2 regions of the Bradyrhizobium sp. USDA 4451 genome follow, and region 1 is predicted to be linked to the other one. Evidence: predicted binding sites of a transcription regulator. Region 1 holds the regulator's gene; the other holds the start of a gene.

Evidence for each region. Region 1 encodes LexA, which represses DNA repair genes until DNA is damaged. Its sites were predicted from a motif close to TGTTCNNNNTGTGTTCNG; they were not measured.
Region 2: the regulator LexA is predicted to act here: its motif matches at 1,738-1,755, upstream of uvrA (excinuclease ABC subunit UvrA).

The regions. Positions count from the first base shown of each region.
Region 1 covers NZ_JBTRCH010000001.1:5,936,459-5,939,973, reverse strand. The annotation lists gene ACVMB0_RS27395 (hypothetical protein) at 95-523, opposite strand; gene lexA (transcriptional repressor LexA) at 800-1,504, opposite strand; gene ACVMB0_RS27385 (molybdopterin molybdotransferase MoeA) at 1,748-2,959, opposite strand; gene ACVMB0_RS27380 (HAD family hydrolase) at 2,985-3,515, opposite strand, start outside.
Region 2 covers NZ_JBTRCH010000001.1:5,638,692-5,642,206, reverse strand. The annotation lists gene ACVMB0_RS25970 (outer membrane protein) at 1-574, shown strand, start outside; gene ACVMB0_RS25965 (outer membrane protein) at 826-1,485, shown strand; gene uvrA (excinuclease ABC subunit UvrA) at 1,842-3,515, shown strand, end outside.

The DNA of each region.
Region 1 (3,515 bases):
CAAATCTCCTGCCGCGCCCCGGAACCCGACGTCCGGGGTCGCTCGAAATCGTTTCGGTCACTCGCCGCCGGGTCATCCTGCGGCGACGATGCGTTCAACCCAAAAACAGCGACGCAAATGCGGAGGGCCGCCGCTCCACAACCTTCGGCTTCTGCGCGACCGGCGGATGCAGTGCCGGCAATTGCAGCACGCTGACGCGCTGTCCCTCGACGAGCTGGGTCACTAGCACATGGCTGCCGTCGGGGAATTCGACCGCATCATGATGGCGATCCGGCACGTCGGGCTCGACTTCGTTGAACACGCCGACGCGGAAATTCAGCGTCTTGGTCCAGATCCAGCGGCTGTCGTAGCGAACGTTCTCGGCGAAAGCGAGCTCGGTGCCCGGCAGCATGCAGACCGCGACAGTCGGATCGTTCTCCGACGCAAAGCCGCGGGTCGACGTGCCGCGGAAGGTCGTGGTGATCAGCGTCTCTCCGACAATGGCGGGGCGCGATGCCACGGCGTGCAGACTATAGTCACACATCGGATGGCTCCTCAAATGGAGGTAGCGACCCGTGCCTCTCCTTGAGGCATAGGGCCTCTACCAGAGTGGACGATAGCGAACGAGTGTCAGCTCGTTTCTGGGCGATTGTACGACTCGCCCGAGACCGCCTCAATCACAAACACGCGACACTGCGTGAGAGGTATCGGAGCGCATCGAGCAGGCCGCATGCCGCGCTATCTTCCAAGGAACGATCCGATCTGTCGCTCGTTCCTCGCCGCCGCAAGTATTTGCCTCGCCGCCGCAACTATTTGCAATTCAGTACTTGCGATAGAGCCCGATCAGCTTGCCCTGGATGCGGACCCGGTTCGGCGGCAGGATGCGCACTTCATAGGCGGTGTTGGCCGGCTCCAGCGCGATCGAAGCGCCGCGGCGGCGGAAGCGCTTCAGGGTCGCTTCCTCCTCGTCGATCAGCGCCACCACGATGTCGCCGGTGTTGGCGACGTCGTTGCGCTGGATCAGCGCCATGTCGCCGTCGAGAATGCCGGCATCGACCATCGAGTCGCCGCGCACCTCCAGCGCATAATGCTCGCCGGAGCCGAGCATGTCGGGCGGCACGCTGATGGTGTGGCTGCGGGTCTGCAGCGCCTCGATCGGCGTACCGGCAGCGATCCGGCCCATGACCGGGACCGCGACCGGTCGATTGCCGTCATCCTCGGCGATCGGCGGCGTAGAGGTGCGCTTGCCGAGGGTGCCTTCGATGACGCTCGGGGTGAAGCCGCGGCGGCCGTTGCCGCCACCGGCCGACAGCTCGGGCAGCTTGATGACTTCGATGGCGCGGGCGCGGTTGGGCAGGCGGCGGATGAAGCCGCGCTCCTCCAGCGCAGTGATCAGGCGGTGGATACCGGACTTCGAGCGCAGGTCGAGCGCATCCTTCATCTCGTCGAAGGAGGGCGGGACGCCGGCCTCTTTCAGACGTTCATTGATGAAACGCAGAAGTTCGTACTGTTTGCGCGTGAGCATCTCGAGTATTCCCCCGGTTGATAGCGTCGTTCGATTCCGAGACTCTTCGGTGGGATCTGCAGACCGGGCCTGACCAAGGGAGCATGGTGCTTGCTGCAAGCGCTCCTGGGCGGCCTCCCGATTGTAGACACCAGTACTCGAAACAAATCATGAACGGACACTATATGTTCGATATGTGTTCCGCAACCACTTAATTTCCGGTGAACACGCCCGGCGGCGCACAATCGCCGCGGTGAGAAAACCCTATTCGGGCAGCATCAGGATCTCGCATTCGCTGCCGGCGACGGCGGCCGGCGCAAACGGCGGACGCACGAGAAGTGCGCGTGCCGCAGCGAGATTCCCGAGCAGCGAAGAATCCTGCTGCATCACGGGCGTTGCGATCAGCGTGCCGTCGTCGCGCGTCTCGAGACGCGCGCGCAGATAGTCCTCGCGCTGGTCGTTGGCAGCGAGGTCGCGGCCGAGCAAAGCGGTCGCGCGGCGATGATGAATCGCTTTTCGGCCGCTCAGCGCCCGAATCAACGGCACCAGAAACAGGAAGGCGCAGACGTAGGACGACACCGGATTGCCGGGCAGGCCGATCACCCGCATCGCCTCGAGCCGGCCATGCATCATCGGCTTGCCGGGCCGCATCGCGATCCGCCAGAACGCCATCGCGACGCCCTCGGCCTCCAGCGACTGCTTGACCAGGTCGTGGTCACCGACCGAGGCGCCGCCGGTCGTGATCAGGATGTCGGCTCCGGTGTCGCGGGCCCGGCGGATGCCGGCCGTGGTGGCCTCAACCGTATCGGCGGCAATCCCGAGATCGATGGTCTCAGCGCCTTCGGCACGCGCCAGCGCCCGCAGCGCATAGCCGTTGGAATAGACGATCTGGCCGGGTCCGGGCTGCGAGCCCGGCATCACCAGCTCGTCGCCGGTCGCCAGCACCGCGACCTTCGGCCGGCGGCGCACGGCGAGTTCCGGATGGTTCATGGCGGCGGCCAGCGACAGCGCGCGGTCGGAGAGGCGGCTGCCGGCGGCGAGCAGAACGTCACCCTCGCGGAAGTCGACCCCCGCGGGGCGGATGTGCCGTCCGACGGCGGCAGCCTCGCTGATCGTGATGTGGTCGCCGTCGACGGCGGTGTCTTCCTGGATGATGACGGCGTCGGCGCCGTCGGGGATCACGCCGCCGGTGAAGATCCGCACCGCTTCGCCTGCACCGACCGTGCGCTCGAACGGCCGGCCGGCGGCGACTTCGCCGATCACCTTGAGTCGCGCCTTCAGGTCAGCCGCATCGGCGGCGCGCACCGCATAGCCGTCCATCGCCGACATCGGCTGCGGCGGCTGAGTGCGCCGCGCGGCGAGGTCGCGTGCCAGGGTGCGGTGATAGGCGGCATCGAGCGCGACCATTTCCTCCGGCAGCGGTTCGGCGCCGGCCAGGACGGCGGACAGGGCATCGGCAACCGGCATCAGGGCCACGCTCGGAGCTCCTCAAGTCCAGGGTTCAAATACCGAGCGCGGTCAGCGCCCTTGCCACGTCATCCGTCGATGTCACGTGGACGGCATGAAGGCCGCGCGCCCGCGCGCCTTCGATATTGGCGGCCAGGTCGTCGAAGAACAGGATCCGCGACGCCGGCACGCCGATGGCTTTTACCACATGATCGTAGGCCGCGGCGTCGGGTTTCCGATGGCCGATGCTCGAGGACAGGAACACGGTGCGGAAATGGCTCAGCAACTCGGCGTGGACAACCGAGAAATGCGCGACATGGGCCGGATTGGTGTTGGAGAACGCATAGAGCGGCATCCGCTTCGCCGCGGCCGCGAGCAGGGGGGCGATATCGGGCATCTCGCCGGTGAAGATCGCATTCCAGCCTTCGAGGAACTGCGCGTCCGTGAGGTCGATGCCGAGCGTCCGGCGCAGGTTTTCGAAGAACGCCGCATCGTCGATCCGGCCGATCTCGTGATGCTTGAAGCTGTCGTCGACGACAAAGCGGGTGGCGAGGTCGGACGGCGCGCAGCCGGCATGCTGCGCCCA
Region 2 (3,515 bases), 300 kb from region 1:
CGGCGCCCCGAACGATGCGACGTTCATCGGCACGCAAAGCTACACTACCGGCGGTGGCTTCATCGGCGGCGTGATCGGCTACAACGTCCAGGCCGGCCCTGCCGTGTTCGGCATCGAGAGCGCCTACCACTGGGCCTCCATCACCGGCCGCTCCGGCGTGATCAATGTCGGGCCGCCAAGCGTGCTCGACACCTACTACACCGAGCTGCGCAGCTTCGGCGACATCAAGGGCCGGCTCGGTTACGCCGATGGCGCCACGCTGTGGTTCGTCAGCGGCGGCGCTGCGGTCGGCGACATCCTGCATCGCTACAATGCCGGGCTCGCACCGCCCTCGGCCTCGGCCAGCGACACCCGCTGGGGCTGGACCCTCGGCGCCGGCGTCGAATACATGTTCGCCGCGAACTGGTCGGCCAAGCTCGAGTACAACTACATCGATCTCGGCAAGGTTGCGCCGATCCAGTACACGCCCGCGCTCAACGATCGCTCGGAGTGGAAAGACACCTTCCACACCGTCAAGCTCGGCATCAATTACCATTTCAACGCCGCAAGCCCGGTCGTAGCAGCGAAATACTGAGCCTGCTGCGGTTGATCGCGCGACGCGCGCCTTCACATCAAAATAACGGCCGGCCTCGCGCCGGCCTTTTCGTTGCGCAAGCACACGGCGCGGCCGTTTTCCGTGCATTGTGGTTTCACGGATACACAACTTCCGAGATTTCTATGTAGAAACACGTGATCGTCACGCGACACTGCCGTGACGCTCCCTTCAATGTTTGAAGGGGACAACAAGAAAATGTGGCAAGAAAAACGGGAATTTGGACTTTGAAAATCAGGAATGTTTTGCTGGCCTCGGCCGGCATGTTTGCCCTCAGCGCAATTGCACCGGCAATGGCCGCCGATCTCGCCGCGCGCGGCCCCTACGTCAAGGCTCCGCCGCCGGTCGCGATCACCAACTGGACCGGCTTCTACATCGGCGGCTTCGGCGGCTACGCCAGCGAGAACTCCGGCAATCCGAAGATGGAAGGCGGCTTCGGCGGCGGCACGATCGGCTACAACTGGCAGGCCGGCAACATCGTGTACGGCCTCGAGGCCGACGGCGCCTGGGCTGACGTCGATGCGTCGGTCAGCGCGCTCGGCGTCACCGCGAAGAGCAAGATCGACGCGCTCGGCACCGTGCGCGGCCGCTTCGGCTTCGCGGTCGACAAGGTGCTGTTCTACGGCACCGGCGGCTATGCCTGGGTCGACAACGAGATCAGCGTCACCGCGCTCGGCGCCACCGTCTCGCAGAGCAACTTCCACTCCGGCTGGACCGTCGGCGCCGGCATCGAGGCGTTCATCGCCCCGCAGTGGTCGATCAAGGGCGAGTACCTGTATCGCAGCCTCGGCAGCGAGACCTACTTTGGCGTTGCCTCCGGCGACCTCAACCTGCACAGCGTGCAGTTCGGCGTGAACTACCACTTCGGCGGCCCGATCGTCGCCAAGTACTAAAGCATGATCCGGAAAAGTGCGAAGCGGTTTTCCGGAAAGATCATGCTCAAACAAAGACCTAAAGCGCGATGACAATTCGATCCAATCTCATTGCGCTCTAGGCAACGGACCAGGCGGATCCAGCATCGGATCGCACCGAAAGGCCGGCCTCGCGCCGGCCTTTTTGCATTTCGGAACCCATCCTGCTGCCGGCTGCTGCCATCCGGCAAACTATCCGTTGATGGCCGCTATTCAGCACTGGAAATTGCCGGCCGTTCTTCCTACGTTCCAGTCTTCACACCCATCGGCGCAAGCTCCCGGCATCACCGGCGATGCGCGCCCAAAAGGCGCCCGATCATGCGCCCGGAACTGTCGCTATGGATGAAGTGCTGAAGGCGAAGCGCCAACAGAACGCGGGCTCCTCATCGCGCGCCATCACGATCCGCGGCGCGCGCGAACACAATCTGAAGAACATCGACGTCGAGATTCCGCGCGACAAGCTCGTGGTGTTCACCGGCCTGTCCGGCTCCGGCAAATCCTCGCTCGCATTCGACACCATCTACGCCGAGGGCCAGCGCCGCTACGTCGAGTCGCTGTCGGCCTATGCGCGGCAATTCCTGGAGATGATGCAGAAGCCGGATGTCGACCAGATCGACGGCCTGTCGCCGGCGATCTCGATCGAGCAGAAGACCACGTCGAAGAACCCGCGCTCCACCGTCGGCACCGTCACCGAGATCTACGACTACATGCGCCTGCTCTGGGCGCGCGTCGGCGTGCCCTATTCGCCCGCCACCGGCCTGCCGATCGAGAGCCAGATCGTCTCGCAGATGGTCGACCGCGTGCTGGCGCTCCCCGAGGGCACCCGCCTCTATCTGCTGGCGCCGGTCGTGCGCGGCCGCAAGGGCGAGTACAAGAAGGAGCTCGCCGAATATCTCAAGAAGGGCTTTCAGCGTGTCAAGATCGACGGCACCTTCTACGAGCTGTCGGAAGCCCCTAGCCTCGACAAGAAATTCCCGCACGACATCGACGTCGTGGTCGACCGCATCGTGGTGCGCCCCGACCTCGCCCAACGCCTCGCGGAAAGTTTTGAGACCGCACTGAAGCTCGCCGAGGGTCTTGCGGTGATCGAATATGCCGACGCGCCCGCGGCGGCCGCGCAGGACGAGAAGAAAGAAGACAAGAAGAAGACCGCGAAAATCCACGACAAGAGCGGGCCCGAGCGCATCCTGTTCTCGGAAAAATTCGCCTGCCCGGTCTCCGGCTTCACGATCCCCGAGATCGAGCCGCGCCTGTTCTCGTTCAACAACCCCTACGGCGCGTGTCCGGCCTGCGGCGGCCTCGGCGTCGAGCAGCACATCGACGAGGACCTGGTCATCCCCGACAAGGAGCTGACCCTGCGCAAGGGCGCGATCGCGCCGTGGGCGAAATCGTCGTCGCCCTATTACATCCAGACCCTGACCGCGCTCGGCAAGCACTACAAGTTCACGCTCGATACCAAATGGAAGGACCTGACCAAGAAGGTCCAGAACGCGCTGCTGCACGGCTCCGGCGACGACGAGATCAAGTTCTCCTATGAGGACGGCGTCCGCTCCTACGACACCAAGAAGCCGTTCGAGGGCGTCGTCACCAACATCGACCGCCGCTATCGCGAGACCGAGAGCGAATGGGCGCGCGAGGAGCTCGGCAAGTATTTCTCCGACGTGCCCTGCGAAGGCTGCCACGGCTACCGGCTGAAGCCGGAGGCGCTGTGCGTCAAGATCGGCGGCAAGCATATCGGCGAGATCTCCGAGCTCTCGGTCAAGCGCGCCGGCGAATGGTTCGAGACCGTGCCGGAGGCGCTCAACGCGCAGCAGAACGAGATCGCCGCCCGCATCCTGAAGGAGATCCGCGAGCGCCTGACCTTCCTGCTCGACGTCGGGCTGAATTACCTGACGCTGTCGCGCTCGTCCGGCACACTGTCCGGCGGCGAGAGCCAGCGCATCCGCCTCGCCTCGCAGATCGGCTCGGGGCTGACAGGCGTGCTCTACGTGCTGGACGAGCCGTCGATCGGC